2 regions of the Variovorax sp. GW821-FHT09D05 genome follow, and region 1 is predicted to be linked to the other one. Evidence: riboswitches for the same ligand, from Rfam matches in the RefSeq annotation. Region 1 holds a riboswitch; the other holds the start of a gene.
What was found. A riboswitch is a leader RNA that binds a small molecule or an ion and turns the genes downstream of it on or off. The one in region 1 is predicted to bind glycine.
Positions count from the first base shown of each region.

Region 1 (9,264 bases):
TGGGCGTTTCGACCAGCACCTTGCTGCCCGGGTCGATCAGCACCTTGGCGACCAGGTCGAGGCCCTGCTGCGAGCCGGTGGTGATGAGCACCTGCGAGGCGTCGACGTCCCACGGCAGCATGTCGGCCACGGCCTGGCGCAGCGGCGCGTAGCCCTCGCTGGCGGCGTACTGCAGGGCGGCCTGGCCGTCGTTGTGCAGCACTTCGGCGCAGGCGTCGGCAAAAGCCTGGATCGGGAAGGTCTTGGGCGAGGGCAGGCCGCCGGCCAGGCTGATGATGCCGGGGCGCTCGGTGACCTTGAGGATTTCGCGCAGCACCGAGGGATTCATCTTGGCGGCGCGGGCGGCGAGTTTCCAGTTCATGGCTTTCTTCTTTCAGGCGGTGAGGTGAGATTCGAATGATGCGGGCAGGCGTGGCGGCGCTCAATCCGGCTGGATATCGCCACGGTATACGACGCGGGCCTTGTTGTCTTGCGGCTGCGAGAGGCGCTTGCCGATGACCACCGTGGCCACCACCGCGACGGCGAAGCCCAGCGTGACCATGTCGAGCGGCTCGCCCAGCAGCGGGATCGACGCGAGGATCGAGAGAAAGGGCTGCAGCAGCTGGGTCTGGCTCACGCGCAGCGCGCCGCCCAGGGCCAGGCCGCGATACCAGGCGAAGAAGCCGATCCACATCGAGAACGTGCCGACGTAGACGAAGCCCAGCCAGGCCGACGCGGCGACGGGCTGCTGCGGCCACAGCGCCAGCGCGGCCGGCAGCGTGAAGGGCAGCGCCATCACGCAGACCCAGCAGATCACGCGCTCGGCGCCCAGCGACGGCGTGACCTGCGCGCCGTAGATGTAGCCGATGGAGGCGGCAATGACCGCGCCGACCAGCAGCAGATCGGCCCATTCGAAGCCGAAGCCATGGCCGCTCTGGCTCGCGCGCAACACCGAGAACGCCACCACCAGCAGGCTGCCCGCAATGGCGCAGAGCCAGAAGCCGAGCCGCGCGCGCTGGTGCAGCACCAGGGCCGCGACGGCGGCCGTGACCAGCGGCAGCAGGGCAGTCACCACCGCCGCATGGCTGGCCGTGACCACGCGCAGCGCATAGGCCAGCAGCAGCGGAAAGCCGATGGCATTGCCCAGCACCGCGAAGGCCAGCGGCTTCCACTGGTGCGCTGCAGGCCGCGGCGAGCGCGTTGCCAGCAGGAAGATGGCCGACAGCACGCCCGCCAGCGCCGCGCGCCCGAGCGTGACGAACCACGGCGACAGCTGCGGTGCGTCTTGCGTGCCGGTGGCCAGGCGCGTCATCGGCAGCGTGACGGCGAACATGGCCACGCCTACGACGCCGAGCCACATGCCCAGCGTCTCGTCTTTCATGGCGAGCTTCATACGCTCACCATCCACCAGGCTGTCAGCACCAGTACCAGGCCCATCGCACGGTTGAACCACAGCAGCCGCGAACCCTTGGCCAGCCATTCGCGCAGCAGCGCGCCGACCAGTGCGTAGGCGAAGTTGCTGACGAAGGCATAGGTCAGCATCACCGGCGCCACGATGGCGAAGCGGCGCAGCGCATCGGGCTGCCCGGCGATCCAGCCGGCCACCAGCGTGAGCGCCAGCAGCCAAGCCTTGATGTTCACGAACTGCAGCATCACGCCCTGGCCGAAGCCGACCGACAGCTTGGTGCCGTCGGCCTTGCCGAGCGTGGCGCTGCCGCTGAGCTTGTACGCGAGCCACAGCAGGTAGCCGATGCCCAGCGCCTTGATGGCAAGGCGCAGCGAAGGCATTGCCACCACCAGCGCGCCGATGCCGGCGGCGCACAGCGCCAGCAGCAGCGTCCAGCCGACGGGCACCGCAACCACGAAGCGCATGGCGCGCGGCAGGCCGCCGTTGGCCGCCAGGGCGGTGGAGAGCGTGGTGTTGGGACCGGGCGAGAAACTCATCGCCGTGGCCAGCACCAGCAGCGCGGTGAATTCTTGCCAGTTCATGACACACACTCTAAACTTGAGACCATTACAGTTCCAGTACAGTTGGTCGAACAATCGGGCAATCTGTATTGGTCACTCCTTCGACACAGAAGCCGGCACAGCCCAAAACAACGCATGCTGACACGCACCTCCACACAGTCGCTGACGGGGCAACTGGCCGACCGCCTGGCCGAGCGCATCCGCACCCGCCTGCTGCCGCCCGGCGCCCGCCTGCCCTCGGTGCGCGAATGCGCGCGGCAGCAGGGCGTGAGCCCGTACACCGTCGTCGCCGCGTACGACCAGCTGCTGGCGCAGGGGCTGGTCGAGGCCCGCCGGCAGCGCGGCTTCTATGTGCGGGATTCGGCACCGGTACAGGACGGCCGTCCGAACCACGGCGCGGACGCCGGTGGCGCGAGCGGCATGCCGGCGGCGATGGCGGTGCAGATGATGGCCTCGCGCATACCGGCCGACGCGAGTTCGCTGATCCGCAGCATGTTCCACCGCCCGAGCGACAAGCCGCAACCGGGCATGGGCGTGTTTCCGCCGGACTGGATGTCGTCCACCTTCATGCCCACGGCCGTGCGGCGCATGACCAGTACAGCCGCCCTGCAGGAGCTGTCGCTCCAGTACGGCGAGCCGGCCGGCGACATGAGCCTGCGGCGCAGCCTCTCGCAGAAGCTGGTGGGCATCAACGTGCCGGCCTCGCCCGACCAGATCGTGACCACCATCGGCGCCACGCATGCGCTGGACATCGTGAGCCGCACGCTGCTGCGCGCCGGCGACCCTGTGATGGTCGAGGAGCCGGGCTGGGCGCTGGAGTTCGCGCGGCTGGAGGCGCTGGGCATGCGCATCCTGCCGGTGCCGCGGCGCGCCGACGGGCCCGACCTGGAGGTGATGGCGCAGTACTGCGCGCTGCACCAACCCAAGCTCTTCGTCAGCGTGAGCGTGCTGCACAACCCGACCGGCTACAGCCTCACGCCGGGCAGCGCACACCGCGTGCTGAAGCTGGCCAACGAATACGACTTCCACATCGTCGAGGACGACACCTACAGCCACCTCGCGCCCGAGCACGCCACCCGGCTCAGCGCGCTCGACGGGCTGCAGCGCACCATCTACGTGAGCGGCTTCGCGAAGATCCTGGCGCCCAACTGGCGCATCGGCTTCCTGGCCGCGCCCCCGGCGCTGAAGGAGCGGCTGCTCGAAACCAAGCTGCTGGCCACGCTGACCTCGCCCACGCTGTTCGAGCGGGCTTTGTCGTGGTGCATCGACCAGGGGCAGCTGCGCCGGCATTCGGAGCGCGTGCGCATCCGCCTCGACGGGGCACGGGGGCGGGCGGTGAAGCTGGCGATGTCGCATGGCTGCACCTTCGCCTCGGAGCCGGCGGGGCTGTTCGGCTGGGTCGACACGGGCGTGGACACCGACGCGCTGACGCAGCGCATGCTCGACCAGGGCTACCTGCTGGCGCCAGGCTCGCTGTTCCATGCGCGCCGGCCGCCGAGCACGATGATGCGGATCAACTTCGCGACGTCGCAGGATGCGACCTTCTGGAAGGTGTTCAGCAAGGTCCGAAGCGAGCTCTGATGGCAGGTAAAAGGCGGGGAGGTCCGGGCCAAAAGGCCGGAGGCTTGGAGTAAGCTGGCAACACAAGAAAACCCACCCAGGAGACCACCCGCATGAGCACCGCCAGCAAGCCCTTCGACTTCAGCCAGTTCGTCCCCGGATTCGACTTCCTGAAGAACCTCGCCGGTGGCGCCGCAGCGGGCACCGGCGCCGGTTCGGTGCCAGGGATTCCGAGCCTTGCGAGCTGGGTGGCGCCCACGCTGAGCGTGGAAGAGGTCGACAAGCGCATCCAGGAGCTCAAGACGGTGCAGTACTGGCTCGAGCAGAACGGCCATGCCCTGAAGGCCACGATCCAGGCGCTCGAAGTGCAGAAGATGACGCTGTCGACGCTGCGCGGCATGAACGTGCGGATGGAAGACATCGCCAGCGCGTTCACCAAGCAGGCAGCCGCGATGGCGCCGGCGCCTGCCGCGGCAGCTCCGGAGCCCGAACCCGAAGAGGTCGAGGAAGAGGACGAGATGCCCGAAGAAGAGGCTCCAGCACCGACGAAGTCGCGCAGCAGGCCGGCTTCGGCCAAGGCGAAGGCCGCGGCAGCCGATGGCGCCGGCGTGGTCGATCCCATGCAGTGGTGGGGCTCGCTCACCGAACAGTTCCAGCAGATCGCCAGCTCGGCGCTGCAGGACGCGGCCCAGCTGAAGGTGCCGGCCATGGCCCAGCCGCTGGCCGATGCGGTCGGCAAGGTCATGGGCAAGCCGGCAACAACGGCCGCCCGCAAGCCTGCTGCGGCCAAGAAGGCTGCAGCGCCGGCTGCCAAAAAGAAGACGTCGACCGCCGCGCGCAAGCGAACCTCCGCCCGGCGCTGACGTCATACACATCCATTTGTTGAAGAGAACGGGTTGGCACGCATCATGAAGTTGTTTCCCTCCGGTCACGCCACCCATCCGCAATGGCGCATGGCGGCCGGCCTCGTGCTGGCCCAGTTGCGCGCACAGATGGCCCTGCCCGACTACGCCTCGTCGCCGACGCTGGGGCTGCTCTACATCACCGACCACTATGCGAGCGAGGCGCAGGACATCCTCGACCACCTGAGCGCCGAGCTGCCCGAAGTGACCGACTGGTCGGGCACCGTCGGCATCGGCGTGTCGGCCAACAACGCCGAGTACTTCGACGAACCCGGCATGAGCCTGATGCTTTGCGCCTTGCCGAGCGACCAGTACCGCGTGTTCTCGGGCGTGGCGCCGCTGGGCAATTCCGAAATGAGCGGCTTCGAGGCGCACACGGCACTGGTGCACGCCGACCCGGCAACGCCCGACCTGGCCGAGCTGATCGCCGAGATGGCGGGGCGCACCGACACGGGTTATCTGTTCGGCGGGCTGTCTTCGGGGCGCGGCAGCGCGCTGCAATTCGCAGTCGGCGGCAACGGCAACATCCGCGGGCACGGGGCGGCGGGTGGGGTGTTCTCGGGCGGCCTGTCGGGCGTGGTGTTCGGCGAAGGCGTACGGCTGGTGTCGCGCGTCACGCAGGGCTGCCAGCCGCTGCGCTCGGGGGCGGTGCGCGAGCGCGAGATCACCGAGGCGGACGGCAATCTGCTGCTGAAGCTCGACGGCGAGCCGGCGCTCGACGTGCTGCTGGCCGATCTGCAGGTGTCGCTCGAACGGCCGCAGGAGGCCATCGACGCCGTGCGCAACACGCTGGTCGGCCTGGCCGATGCCGGTAGCGACGGCATCCGCCGCACCGGCGACCTGGGCGCCGACGTGCTGGTGCGCCACATCATCGGGCTGGACCCGACGCGGCGCGGCATCGCCATTGCCGATGTGGCCGAGGCCGGCATGCGGCTGACCTTCTGCCGCCGCAACGCGCAGGCCGCGCGGGCCGACCTGATGCGCATCTGCGCGGAAATCCGCGAGGAGCTGGAGCCCGAGGAGCAGACGCTCGCCACCGCGCGCGCCGTGGCGGCGGGCGAGGCCGAGGCGGCGCCGCATCCGGCACGGCGCATCGCAGGGGCGGTGTACGTGAGCTGTTCGGGGCGCGGCGGGCCGCACTTCGGCGCGCCGGGCGCTGAGTTGCAGATCGTGCGGCACGCGCTGGGCGACGTGCCGCTGGTCGGGTTCTTCGCTGCGGGCGAGATTGCCCGGCATCACCTGTATGGCTATACCGGGGTGCTGACGGTGTTTACCGCCAACGACTGAACGCGATCAGGCCGGCTGCAGCGCGCGCTGCGCGGGCGCAGGCATGCCGGTGAACGCGAAATCTACCTCAGGCGCCAGCCCGCTCACGATCCGCGCGATCGACTTGCCCGAGCCGCAGGCATGCGTCCAGCCGAGCGTGCCGTGGCCCGTGTTGAGGAACAGGTTTGGCAGCCTGGTCTTGCCGATCAGCGGCACGTTGCTCGGCGTGGCGGGGCGCAGGCCGGTCCAGAACTGGGCCTGCGTGGTGTCGCCGGCGCCGGGGAACAGCTCTTCGACGCGGCGCACGATGGCCTCGCAGCGCACGCGGTTCAGGTCGCGGTCATAGCCGTTGAGCTCGGCCGTGCCGGCGATGCGCAGGCGGTCGCCCGACTCCGAGGTGTAGCGCGAGAACACGAGCTTGAATTCGTCATCCGTCAGCGAGACCTGGTGGGCCTTCGACGCGTCCTTGACGGGCAGCGTCACCGAATAGCCTTTGGCCGGGTAGATCGGCAGGCGAATGCCCAGCGGGGCGGCATACAGCGGGCTCAATGAACCCATTGCCAGCACGAAGGCGTCGCCGCGGATGCGCTGGAAGCGGCCTTCGCTATCGGTGGCTTCGACGTGATCGATGCTGCCGCCGGCTTCGCGTAGCGCGGTCACGGTGTGGCTCATCAGGAACTTCACGCCCGCCGCGGTGGCCAGGCCCACCAGTTCGCGCGCGAAGCGGTTGGCGTCGCCGGACTCGTCCTCGGCCGTGTAGGTGGCGCCGGCCAGCTTCGGGCGGATGTGGGCGAGGGCGGGCTCGATCTTCACGGCTTCGTCGGCCGAGATGACCTGGCGCTCGCAGCCCAGGGCGCGCATCTGCTCGGCGGGCGCGAGGGCGCCGTCGAACTCTTTTTGCGTCGTATAGAAGTGCAGGATGCCCTGCGTGCGCTGGTCGTAGTTCAGGCCGGTGTCGCGGCGCAACTGTTGCAACATCGAGCGGCTGTATGTTCCGAGACGCACGATCTGCTCGATGTTGTGGCGGGTGCGCGCCGGCGTGCATTCGCGCAGGAACTGGAGGCCCCAGAGCCACTGGCGCATGTCGGCGCGGATGCGGAAGAGCAGCGGGGCGTCTTCCTTGCCCAGCCACTGCAGCAACTTGAGCGGCGCGCTCGGGTTGGCCCAGGGTTCGGCATGGCTGACGGAAATCTGCCCGCCATTGGCGAAGCTGGTTTCAGCGGCCGGGGTGGCCTGCCGGTCGATCACGGTCACTTCGTGGCCGAGTTGCTGGAGGTAGTAAGCCGAGGTCACGCCGAGCAGGCCGGCGCCAAGAACGATCACGCGCATTTCAAGTACCTTTGAGGTTGCAGCGCTTGAACGACGGGCGTGGTGTGCTATTGAATGAATAGCAAAGCAACCGGACGACCGTAGTCCAAGTTGCCGCTCCCCCTGTCCTCGGTACCTGAGAGATTCACTTGTTGCGTCTTTGCAACAAATTTGCTCCTTCGGTGCATCGCAGCCACTTGGGGTGACGATGGCTCTCCAGACGGCGTTTGATGTGATGCAGTATTCACCCCTTGCCGAAATCTCCAAGACTTCGTCGGGCCGACCTGAGCGTTTATGGGAGTTTGCGCCTTCGGTAGGGCCACCCAGGTGTGTGTGGCCCGCTCTCCTGCAATAGTGCGATTGTAAACACGGTGCTAAGAGAACGGTAGCGCCTTGCGTTTCAGCCCACAGCCCCAATGGGATAATCGCGCGTTAACGTTCGTTCATTGCGACAGGGCGATGAACTCCAACATTCAGGGGATTCCATGATCTTGGTTACCGGCGGCGCTGGCTTCATTGGCGCCAATTTCGTACTCGACTGGATCGCCAACGGCGACGAGTCGGTCGTGAACCTCGACAAGCTGACCTACGCAGGCAACCTCGAGACCCTCGCGTCGCTCAAGGGCAACCCGAAACACATCTTCGTGCAGGGCGACATCGGCGACAGCGCTTTGGTCGACCGCCTGCTGGCCGAACACAAGCCGCGTGCAGTCGTGAACTTCGCCGCCGAATCGCATGTGGACCGCTCCATCCACGGCCCCGAAGACTTCGTGCAGACCAACGTGCTGGGCACCTTCCGCCTGCTCGAATCCGTGCGCGGGCACTGGAGCGCGCTGCCGGCTGAGCAGAAGACGGCCTTCCGCTTCCTGCACGTGTCCACCGACGAGGTCTACGGCTCGCTGTCGAAGACCGACCCCGCCTTCACCGAAGAGAACAAGTACGAGCCCAACAGCCCCTACTCGGCCAGCAAGGCCGCCAGCGACCACCTCGTGCGCGCCTGGCACCACACCTACGGCCTGCCGGTGCTGACCACCAACTGCTCGAACAACTACGGCCCCTTCCACTTTCCCGAGAAGCTCATCCCGCTGATGATCGTCAACGCGCTGGCCGGCAAGAACCTGCCCGTGTACGGCGACGGCATGCAGGTGCGCGACTGGCTCTACGTGAAGGACCACTGCAGCGCCATCCGCCGCGTGCTCGAAGTCGGCAAGCTTGGCGAGACCTACAACGTGGGCGGCTGGAACGAGAAGCCCAACATCGAGATCGTCAACACCGTGTGTGCGCTGCTCGACGAGCTGCGCCCCAGGGCCGACGGCAAGCCCTACAAGGAACAGATCACCTACGTCACCGACCGTCCCGGCCACGACCGCCGCTATGCCATCGATGCGCGCAAGCTCGAGGCCGAGCTCGGCTGGAAGCCCGCCGAGACCTTCGACACCGGCATCCGCAAGACCGTCGAGTGGTATCTGGCCAATGGCGAGTGGGTGCGCAACGTGCAAAGCGGCGCCTACCGCGAGTGGGTGGAGAAGCAATACGACGCAGCACCTGCGAAGGCCGCGGCATGAAGTTGCTGCTGCTGGGCAAGGGCGGACAGGTCGGCTGGGAGCTGCAGCGCAGCCTGGCGCCCCTGGGTGAACTGGTCGCGCTCGACTTCGACAGCACCGATTTCAACGCCGACTTCAGCCGGCCCGAGCAATTGGCCGAGACAGTATTGAAGGTTCGCCCCGATGTGATCGTCAATGCGGCGGCGCACACGGCCGTCGACAAGGCCGAGAGCGAACCGGACTTTGCGCGCAAGCTCAACGCCACCTCTCCGGGGATCGTGGCCGAGGCGGCGCAGCAGATCGGCGCGCTGATGGTGCATTACTCGACCGACTATGTCTTCGACGGCAGCGGCACCAGGCCCTGGAAGGAAGACGATGCGACGGGTCCGCTCAGCGTGTACGGGCGCACCAAGCTCGAAGGCGAGCAACTGGTGGCCCAGAACTGCGCGAAGCACCTGATCTTCCGCACCAGCTGGGTGTACGCGGCGCGCGGCGGCAACTTTGCCAAGACGATGCTGCGGCTGGCGAAGGAGCGCGACAAGCTGACCGTCATCGACGACCAATTCGGCGCGCCCACGGGTGCGGAGCTGCTGGCCGACGTGACGGCGCATGCCATCCGGGCGACGCTGCAGGACCCGGCCAAGGCCGGCCTCTATCACGCCATCGCTGGTGGCGAGACCAGCTGGTACGGCTATGCGCGCTTCGTGCTCGAAATGGCGCAGCAGGCCGGCGTCGAA
Region 1 is NZ_JBWKOZ010000007.1:134,973-144,236, reverse strand. It holds gene AC07O3_RS20085 (aminotransferase-like domain-containing protein) at 1-361, opposite strand, end outside; gene AC07O3_RS20080 (DMT family transporter) at 422-1,360, opposite strand; gene AC07O3_RS20075 (LysE family translocator) at 1,369-1,968, opposite strand; gene AC07O3_RS20070 (aminotransferase-like domain-containing protein) at 2,083-3,528, shown strand; gene AC07O3_RS20065 (PhaM family polyhydroxyalkanoate granule multifunctional regulatory protein) at 3,621-4,370, shown strand; gene AC07O3_RS20060 (FIST signal transduction protein) at 4,416-5,696, shown strand; gene AC07O3_RS20055 (D-amino acid dehydrogenase) at 5,703-7,004, opposite strand; glycine riboswitch at 7,097-7,213, opposite strand; glycine riboswitch at 7,246-7,342, opposite strand; gene rfbB (dTDP-glucose 4,6-dehydratase) at 7,469-8,548, shown strand; gene rfbD (dTDP-4-dehydrorhamnose reductase) at 8,545-9,264, shown strand, end outside.

Region 2 (9,264 bases), on a different contig from region 1:
CAGCGCGGCCGTCGCGGTGCGCATCGTCGTCGCCGGGCTGCTCTTCGCATTCTTCGGCTTCATGGTCTGGTACGGCTGGCTGTACATGGAACGCACGATGTTCCAGCTCACTGCCGTGACTCAGATTCCGTTCGCCTACATCTACAGCGCGATGCTGTTCGGCGGCATCTTGTTGATCGTGCACTGGCTGCTGGTGGTGCGCGGCTACGTGCTGCGCAGGGAGTTCGCGTCCGACGCGCACTTCGACGCCAACGCCTCGGCGTCGCTGTAAGGAGAACGACCATGGACGCAAGCATTGTTCTGATCGTTTCCGCCTGCATTTTCCTGGCCATCGGCGTGCCGGTGGCCTTTGCGCTGGGCCTTTCCACCGTTACCACGCTGATCCTTGCGGAGAACTACCCGCTGATGGTGCTGCTGAAGGAAACCTTCACCGGCATCGACAGCTTTCCGCTGATGGCGGTGCCCTTCTTCATTCTTGCGGCCGAACTCATGAGCGGCGGCTCGCTCACCGAGGTGCTGCTGCGCTTCGCAGGCCAGTTCGTGGGCCACCGACGCGGCGGGCTGGGCTACACCAACGTGGTGTCGCTGACCTTCTTTTCGGGCATCTCGGGCTCGGCGCTGGCCGACGCGGCGGGGCCGGGGTCGATGCTCATCAAGATGATGGACAAGGCCGGCTACGACCGCTCGTACGCGGCGGCGCTCACGGCCTCGACCGCCATCGTGGGGCCGATCATTCCGCCCTCGATCATCATGATCATCTACGCGCTGCAGGACGAAAGCGTATCGGTCGGCACGCTGTTCGCGGCCGGCATCATGCCGGGCATCCTGATCGCGGTGGCGATGTGCGTCGTGAACTTCTACGTCTCGAAAAAGCGCAACTACAAGGGCGACGGGCAAACACCTCCGCTGCGCGAGATCCTGGTCACCACTTGGAAGGCGATTCCCGCGATCCTGCTGCCGGTGGTGATCCTGGGCGGCATGCGCGCCGGCTGGTTCACGCCGACCGAGGCCTCGGTGGTGGCGGTGTTCTATGCGCTGGTGTGCGGCAAGTTCGTCTACCGCACGCTCGAGTGGAAGATGCTGCCCGACATCCTCTCGCGCTCTGCCCTGCTGTCGGCTTCGGTGCTGATCATCATCGGGCTGTCGGCCTCGTTCGCGTGGGTGCTGACCATCGAGGGCATTCCGCAGCAGATGGCCGAATGGCTCATCAGCATGAACCTCTCGCCGTGGATGTTCCTGATCATCGTCAACGTGTTCCTGCTGCTGTTCGGCATCTTCATCGAGCCACTGCCGGGCGTGATGGTGCTGGCGCCGATCCTCGCGCCGGTGGCCATCAAGCTGGGCGTGGACCCGGTGCACTTCGCGATGATCGTGATCTTCAACCTCACGCTGGGCATGATCACGCCGCCGGTGGGCGGGCTGCTGTTCGTGACCTGCAACGTGTCGAAGGTACCGATGTCGGCGCTGGTGAAGGAGCTGGTGCCGTTCCTTTGGGCGCATGGGGCTGTGCTGCTCATCCTGACCTTCGTGCCCGCGCTGAGTACGTGGCTGCCGCACGTACTCGGGTTCAAGTAGCGGCCTGGGCTCCGGGGCCTGATCGGCCCGGTGAATCGGCGGATGTTCACTGCCAGAATCGGGCGACGGGCCAAGGGCCGACAACCGACAAGGAGGGGACTGCGCCATGAATCGATTCCTGAGCTGCCTGCTGGGCGGCGCCTTGCTGGCTCCGGCTGCCTTCGGCGCCCCGCCCGCAACGCCCGCCGCGGCACCAGCCCCCGTATCGGCAGCAGCGCCGGCCGATCCCGCCTCCAGCATCCGCGAAGTCGAAGCCGCCGTGCGCGCCTGGGCCGCGGCCTGGTCAGCCCGGGACGTGGTGCGCTACCTGGCCGCCTATGCACCCGACTTCACGCCGCCCCGAGGCCAGGACCGCAAGGCCTGGGAGGCGGACCGCCGCGCGCGCATTACCGACAAGACGACCATCAGCGTGAGCATCGACAGCCTGGTCATCAGCGTCCAGGGGCAGGCGGCCAGCGCAAGCTTTCAACAGACCTACAGCGCCGACAAGCTGCGCGAGAAGAGCCGCAAGACGCTGGAATTGCAGCGCGTGGGCAACCAGTGGCTCATACGCAAGGAAAGCGCGGGCTGAAGGCCAGCCGCGATTGCCCCTGTAAGGCAAACGGTTCATGAAGATGTCACCACTTGCAACGATGCTGCAGCCCTCGATTCCCGAAAGCTGTGGCTGCCATGTTTCCCACCAAGACCGACAAGGCGCGCGACGAACTCCAGGGCGGACAGCGCACGCTCAGCCAGCGTGAGCGCGCCCTGCTGCTGATGGCCGATGGCCGGCGCTCGCTGACCGACTTCAGTCCGCTGTTCTCCAACCGGGTTGAAGCCGAACAGGCGATCCAGGCGCTGGTGCAGCGGGGCTACCTGCAGGCCCCACAAGCTGCTGCTGCGGCACCCGCGCCCGCACCGGCGGCCCCCGCCCGGCCCGCGCCTATCGCCGCCGCCGAGCCGATCCAGGTCGCCACCACCTCGGCCGACACCTTCGACGGCAAGCGCTCGCTGGCCACCACGCGCATGTTCCTGTTCGACATCTGCGAGCGCATGTTCGTGCGGCGCGACCCGAAGTTCGCGCTGCAGATGCGCGACGCCCTGCGCGAGGCCCGCGACCGCGAGGCGATGCTGACCATCGCCGCGCTGATGCTCACCGAGATCGAGAAAACCGCCGGGGTGGAGCGGGCCGAATCGCTGCGCGAGCGCATCGACAAGCTGCTGCCGCCGGCCGAAATCATCCACTGACGCCGAACCCCGGCCCCGCGCGATCCACTACACTCGCCAGGGTCAGGAGAGAGCCCCGCGTGCCGGGGCCGCCGAAGGCGCAGGGGTTTCCCGAACGCTCAGGCAAAAGGACTGACAAGGCGCCGGTGAACACCGGCGTTTCCTTGCTGGAGAGAGGCCGTTGCAGTGAAAACTGCCCATCGGCCCACCGAAGGAGCAAACCCCGATCGTGGGGCGAATCTCTCAGGTAAAGCGGACAGCAGGGGTGGCCCATGGCTTGCGTCATGGATTTCGTCTGCCCCTTTGGAGTGCCCCGTGGCTGCTTCTTCCGCCCCCGCTACCGAACTTCTCAAGACGCCGCTGCACGACCTCCACGTGGAGCTCGGTGCCCGCATGGTCCCCTTTGCCGGCTATTCGATGCCGGTGCAGTACCCCGCCGGCCTGATGGCCGAGCACAAGCACACGCGCGATGCGGCCGGCCTGTTCGACATTTCCCACATGGGCCAGCTGCGCCTCGTTGGGCCCGACGCAGCGGCCGCCTTCGAAACCCTGATGCCAGTCGACGTGATCGACCTGCCCGCCGGCAAGCAGCGCTACGGCCTGCTGCTGAACGACGAAGGCGGCATCCTCGATGACCTGATGTTCTTCAATGAAGGCAACGGCTCGATCTTCGTGATCGTCAACGGCGCCTGCAAGGTGGCCGACATCGCCCACATCCAGCAGAAGATCGGCAGCCGCTGCCAAGTGCAGCCCCTGCCCGACCACGCCCTGCTCGCGCTGCAGGGCCCGCAGGCCGCGGCCACGCTGGCGCGGCTGTCGCCCGGCATCGAGCGCTTCGTGTTCATGACGGGCGGTGCGGTGCAGATCGGCGGCATTGCCGCCTTCGTCACCCGCAGCGGCTACACCGGGGAAGACGGCTTCGAGATCTCGGTGGCCGCGAAGGATGCCGAGGCGCTGGCCCGCCTGCTGCTGGCCCAACCCGAGGTCAAGCCCATCGGCCTGGGCGCGCGCAATTCGCTGCGGCTCGAAGCCGGCCTGTGCCTCTACGGCAACGACATCGACACCACCACCACGCCGGTCGAGGCCTCGCTCAACTGGGCGATGCAGAAGGTGCGCCGCACAGGCGGCGCGCGCGAAGGCGGCTTTCCAGGCGCGACAAAGATCCTCGCGCAGCTTGCCGTCGCTACCGCAGGCGCTGCCGGCCACACCGACCACAACACGCTGAAGCGCAAGCGCGTGGGCCTCGTCGCCCTCGAACGCATTCCGGTGCGCGACGGCACGGTGCTGCAATCTTTCGAAGGCCACGACATCGGCATCGTCACCAGCGGCCTGCTCGGCCCGACGGCCGACCGCTGCATCGCGATGGGCTACGTGGCCACCGCTTTTGCCGAGCCGGGCACGCGCGTGCAGGCCATCGTGCGCGGCAAGCCGGTGCCGATGGAAGTCTCGACGATGCCTTTCGTGCCCACTCGCTACTACCGCGGCTGAGCCCGGTCGACCCGGCTAGGCTCTACACCCCGATTCATTTTTTCCACGAGGAGTTTTTCCATGAGCATCAAGTACACCAAGGACCACGAATGGGTGTCGGCCGAAGGCGACGCAGCCACCGTCGGCATCACCGTGCATGCGCAGGACGCGCTGGGCGACGTGGTGTTCGTCGACCTGCCCGAAGTCGGCAAGACCTTTGCGCAAGGCGAAGTTGCCGGCGTCGTCGAATCGGTCAAGGCCGCGGCCGACGTGTTCATGCCCGTGTCGGGCGAGATCACCGAAGTGAACGAGGCGCTGCGCGCCGACCCGTCGCTCGCCAACAGCGATCCGCTGGCCGCCGGCTGGTTCTTCAAGGTCAAGCTGAGCGAGCCCGCGCAGCTCGACGCCCTGCTGGACGCGGCCTCCTACGACAAGTTCGCCGCCGAATCCTGATCCGCTGAGTTTCTCAGCCACCTTCCTTCTTCTCCCCGAGCCCTCACCGCCATGCCGACGCCTGCCCTTCCCTCTTTGCAAGAACTAGAGAACGCCGAAGAATTCCTCGCCCGCCACATCGGCATCGATGCGGCGGACGAGGCGCGCATGCTGCCGGTGATCGGCTCAGAAACGCGCGCGGAGCTCATCGACGGCATCGTGCCCGCGGCCATCCGCCGCGCAAAGCCGATGCGCCTGCCCGCACCGGCCACCGAAGCCGATGCGCTGGCCGAGCTGAAGGTGATGGCGTCGAAGAACAAGGTGTTCAAGAACTTCATCGGCCAGGGCTACTACGGCACGCACACGCCGGGCGTCATCTTGCGCAACGTGCTCGAGAACCCCGCCTGGTACACCGCCTACACGCCCTACCAGGCCGAAATCTCGCAGGGCCGCATGGAAGCCCTGCTCAACTTCCAGACGATGGTGTGCGACCTCACGGGCATGGCCATCGCCAACGCCTCGATGCTCGACGAGGCCACGGCCGCAGCCGAGGCCATGACGCTGGCCAAGCGCAGCGTGAAGAGCAAGAGCAACGTGTTCCTGGTGTCTGGCGATTGCCATCCCCAGACCATCGAAGTCATCAAGACGCGCGCCGCGCCGCTGGGCATCGAAGTGAAGGTGAGCACCGTGTCGGAAACGCTGCCGCACCTGATGGTGAGCGGCGAGTTCTTCGCCGCGCTCGCACAGTACCCCGCCACCACCGGCCACGTGCACGACCTGCGTCCGCTCGCGGGCCACGCGCATCAGTGCGACGCCGCCCTCATCGTCGCGGCCGACCTGCTGGCGCTCACGCTGCTCGTCGCACCCGGTGAATTCGATGCCGACATCGTCTGCGGCACCACGCAGCGCTTCGGCATGCCGCTGTGCAACGGCGGCCCGCACGCCGCCTACCTGGCCTGCCGCGACGAATTCAAGCGCTCGCTGCCGGGCCGCCTGGTCGGCGTGAGCGTCGACACGCACGGCCAGCCCGCATACCGCCTCGCACTGCAGACGCGCGAGCAGCACATCCGCCGCGAGAAGGCCACGTCCAACATCTGCACCGCGCAAGTGCTGCCGGCCGTGGTGGCCAGCATGTACGCCGTTTACCACGGGCCCGATGGCCTCACGCGCATTGCGCAGCGAGTGGCAGCGCTCACGGCAATCCTCGCCAAGGGCCTCACGCAGATGGGCCGCGAGCCGGTCAACACCACCGCTTTCGACTCACTGACCATCCGCACCGGCGAAGACACGCCGGCAATCATCGAGCGCGCGCAGGCGGCCGGCGTCAACCTGCGCCAGCGCCTGCAACAGCACCTGGGCATCTCGCTCGACGAGACCAGCACGCGCGCCGACGTCGAAACCCTGTGGAGCCTGTTCGCGCCCGCCGGCATGCAGGCGCCGCGCTTCGATGACCTGTCGGGCAGCACCACGCCGCTGATCCCCGAAGACCTGCGCCGCAGCAGCGCCTTTCTCACGCACCCGGTGTTCAACACACACAAGAGCGAAACCGCGATGCTGCGCTACATCCGCAGCCTGTCGGACAAAGACCTGGCGCTCGACCGCAGCATGATTCCGCTGGGCAGTTGCACGATGAAGCTCAACGCAACGAGCGAGATGATCCCCATCACCTGGCCCGAGTTCGCCAACATCCACCCCTTCGCGCCCGCCGAGCAGCAGCAGGGCTATGCCCAGCTCGACGCCCAGCTGCGCGCCTGGCTGTGCGAAGCCACCGGCTACGCGGGCATCAGCCTGCAGCCCAACGCCGGCTCGCAAGGCGAGTACGCAGGCCTGCTGGCCATCCGCTCGTTCCATGAAGCCAAGGGCCAGGGCCACCGCAACATCTGCCTGATTCCGTCTTCCGCACACGGCACCAACCCCGCGAGCGCGCAGATGGTGGGCCTGCAGGTGGTGGTGACGGCCTGCGACGCGCAGGGCAACGTCGACATGGACGACCTGAAGCGCGCCTGCGAAAAGCACAGCGACAAGCTGGCCGCAGTGATGATCACCTACCCCAGCACGCACGGAGTGTTCGAAACCCGCGTGAAGGAACTGTGCGAGCTGGTGCATGAACACGGCGGCCGCGTGTATGTCGACGGCGCCAACATGAACGCGCTGGTCGGCGTGGCTGCGCCGGGCGAATTCGGCGGCGACGTGAGCCACCTGAACCTGCACAAGACCTTCTGCATTCCGCACGGCGGCGGCGGCCCCGGCGTGGGCCCGGTGTGCGTGGTCGAAGACCTCGTGCCATACCTGCCTGGCCACGTGACGGCCGGCGTGCCGTCGAACGGCGTGGGCGCCGTGTCGGCCGCACCGCTGGGCAATGCGGCCGTGCTGCCGATCAGCTGGATGTACTGCCGCATGATGGGCGCCAAGGGCCTGCAGGCTGCGACCGAAACGGCCATTCTCAGCGCCAACTACATCAGCGCGCGCCTGAAGGACCACTACCCCACGCTGTACGCGAGCCCCAATGGGCACGTCGCGCACGAGTGCATCCTCGACCTGCGCCCGCTGAAGGACACCAGCGGCGTCACCGCCGAAGACGTGGCCAAGCGCCTGATCGACTACGGCTTTCACGCGCCTACGCTGAGCTTCCCCGTGCCCGGCACGCTGATGGTCGAGCCGACCGAGAGCGAGCCGCTGGCCGAACTCGACCGCTTCATCGACGCGATGATCGCCATCCGCGGCGAAATCCGCCGCATCGAAGAAGGCGTGTGGCCGAAGGAAGACAACCCGCTCAAGCACGCGCCGCACACGGCGGCGAGCCTGCTCGGCACCGAGTGGAGCCACCCGTACTCGCGCGAACTCGGCGCGTTTCCGCTGGCCGAACTCAAGAACGCGAAGTACTGGCCGCCCATCGGCCGCGTCGACAACGTGTACGGCGACCGCAACCTGTTCTGCAGCTGCGTGCCCGTGGACGACTACAAGGAAACCGAAGAGGCCTGACGAACCCCGAGAAGGCGGGCGGCAACCCAGCGGCCCTTCTACGGCGGGGATTCGCGACGATAGGTCGCCCACTTCACGGTCAGGATGTCTGCAGCGATCTTGGCGGCATTGACGCCCGCATAGGCTTCGGACGGATCGAACTGGAATGCCTCCTGGTATCGCTTGACCTGCGCATAGTCCTGGTCGAAGGTCATCGGACCCATGAGTTCGGCAGGATCGGTGCCCGCTGGAAGCGCGAGGAATTTCTCCGAATCGGTTGCACTCTGGTAGAGGTCGACGCTCATCAGGTTCATACGGGTGTCCTCGAGGTTTTGATCTTGAGAACAAAGCCTCAGCGACATCCGTGCAGCACGCAATCGGTCCGCGCCTACACAGCGCGCCGGAGGAATGCTCACGGGCGCCCGTGTACGTCGAGCGCCGTGCGGCGTCAGGGTTGCTTCTTCTTCGCCACGTCGCCCGTGGCGATCTGCTGGCGCAGGCCGCGCAGGCTGGTCTTCACCTTGCGCTCGTTCTCCGGCCCCATGCGCACCATGATCTTCTGGCCGGAAGACAGCGACTCCAGCTTGGGGTCAGCGTATTCATAGCGCACCCACGGCCGGGTCGAGGGCACGTCACCCTTCACCTCGACCAGCCGCACCTCCACCGGCCCCTTGGGCTCGGGCGCCTGCAGCAGATGGTCGATCACGGCAATGAGCCGGTCGTTGAAGTAGCGGCCCGGATAGCCCAGCTCTTCGTACGCCTGCTGGAACAGCGGATAGAGCTTTGCGTACACGGCCGCCGCCTTGGCCGGGTCGACCGACTCGGCCAGCAGCACGACGGCGTTGTAGCGCGCGGCGTTGTTCGCGGCAATCGTCTGTACCTGCCCCTGCTGCCCGTCGGTGATGAAGCGCTGGCCCGTGGGCAGCACCGGCCATGCGCTGGGCGGAGCCTGTTCGCGCGCGAGGTTGTCGACGGTGGTGACGAAGCGGCGCACGATGCCGTCGGGGTGCATGTACGCTGCAACGTTCTTGCCGCCGAACAGTTCGATCAGCGCCTTCGTCACGCGCGCATCGGAATCAGGCAGCTTGGGCAATGCCGCATCGGGCGGGGCCAGTGCATCCATGGGGTTCTGCGGCTCGGCGGACGCTGCCGAGGGCGGCGCCGGTGGTGGCGGCGGTGCGGGCGCGTCATTGGGCGCCGCGGCCACTGGCACGGGTTCTGCCAGCATCTGCTGCTGATACCAGCGCCAGCCCAGGTAGGCAGTCCCGAGCAGCACCAGCACGAAGGCGACGATGGCGCCTATGGGCATTTCGCGGCGGGGTCTGAACTCAGGGGCGTCGCGCGTGTCGCTGTCGGGCTCGGGCATGAGGTGGGTTTCCTTGTGCGGGAATGTCGGGGAAGCGAACGGCTATGGTGCACCAATTCGGGCTGCGCACCAGCCCCGTCGTCGTAACGCCCTGTGACGCGCCCGCCGCGCGGAAGTTCACACGCTCAGCCCGCGAGCCGCACCACATGCGCCTGCCGCGGATCTACCCTGCCCGCGTGCAGGTCGGCGATCACGGCTTGCGCATGCGCGAAGCCCTCGCCTTGCGCCAGCGTCATCCATCGATTGCCGGGCCTGCT
Region 2 is NZ_JBWKOZ010000003.1:678,584-687,847, forward strand. It holds gene AC07O3_RS11175 (TRAP transporter small permease) at 1-271, shown strand, start outside; gene AC07O3_RS11180 (TRAP transporter large permease) at 283-1,575, shown strand; gene AC07O3_RS11185 (L,D-transpeptidase Cds6 family protein) at 1,682-2,146, shown strand; gene AC07O3_RS11190 (hypothetical protein) at 2,245-2,802, shown strand; glycine riboswitch at 2,836-2,926, shown strand; glycine riboswitch at 2,939-3,051, shown strand; gene gcvT (glycine cleavage system aminomethyltransferase GcvT) at 3,097-4,269, shown strand; gene gcvH (glycine cleavage system protein GcvH) at 4,330-4,701, shown strand; gene gcvP (aminomethyl-transferring glycine dehydrogenase) at 4,753-7,662, shown strand; gene AC07O3_RS11210 (hypothetical protein) at 7,701-7,955, opposite strand; gene AC07O3_RS11215 (DUF3014 domain-containing protein) at 8,090-9,007, opposite strand; gene AC07O3_RS11220 (DUF2855 family protein) at 9,133-9,264, opposite strand, start outside.
Region 2: linked by a shared signal. The riboswitch ahead of gcvT (glycine cleavage system aminomethyltransferase GcvT) and the one ahead of AC07O3_RS20055 (D-amino acid dehydrogenase) in region 1 are both predicted to bind glycine.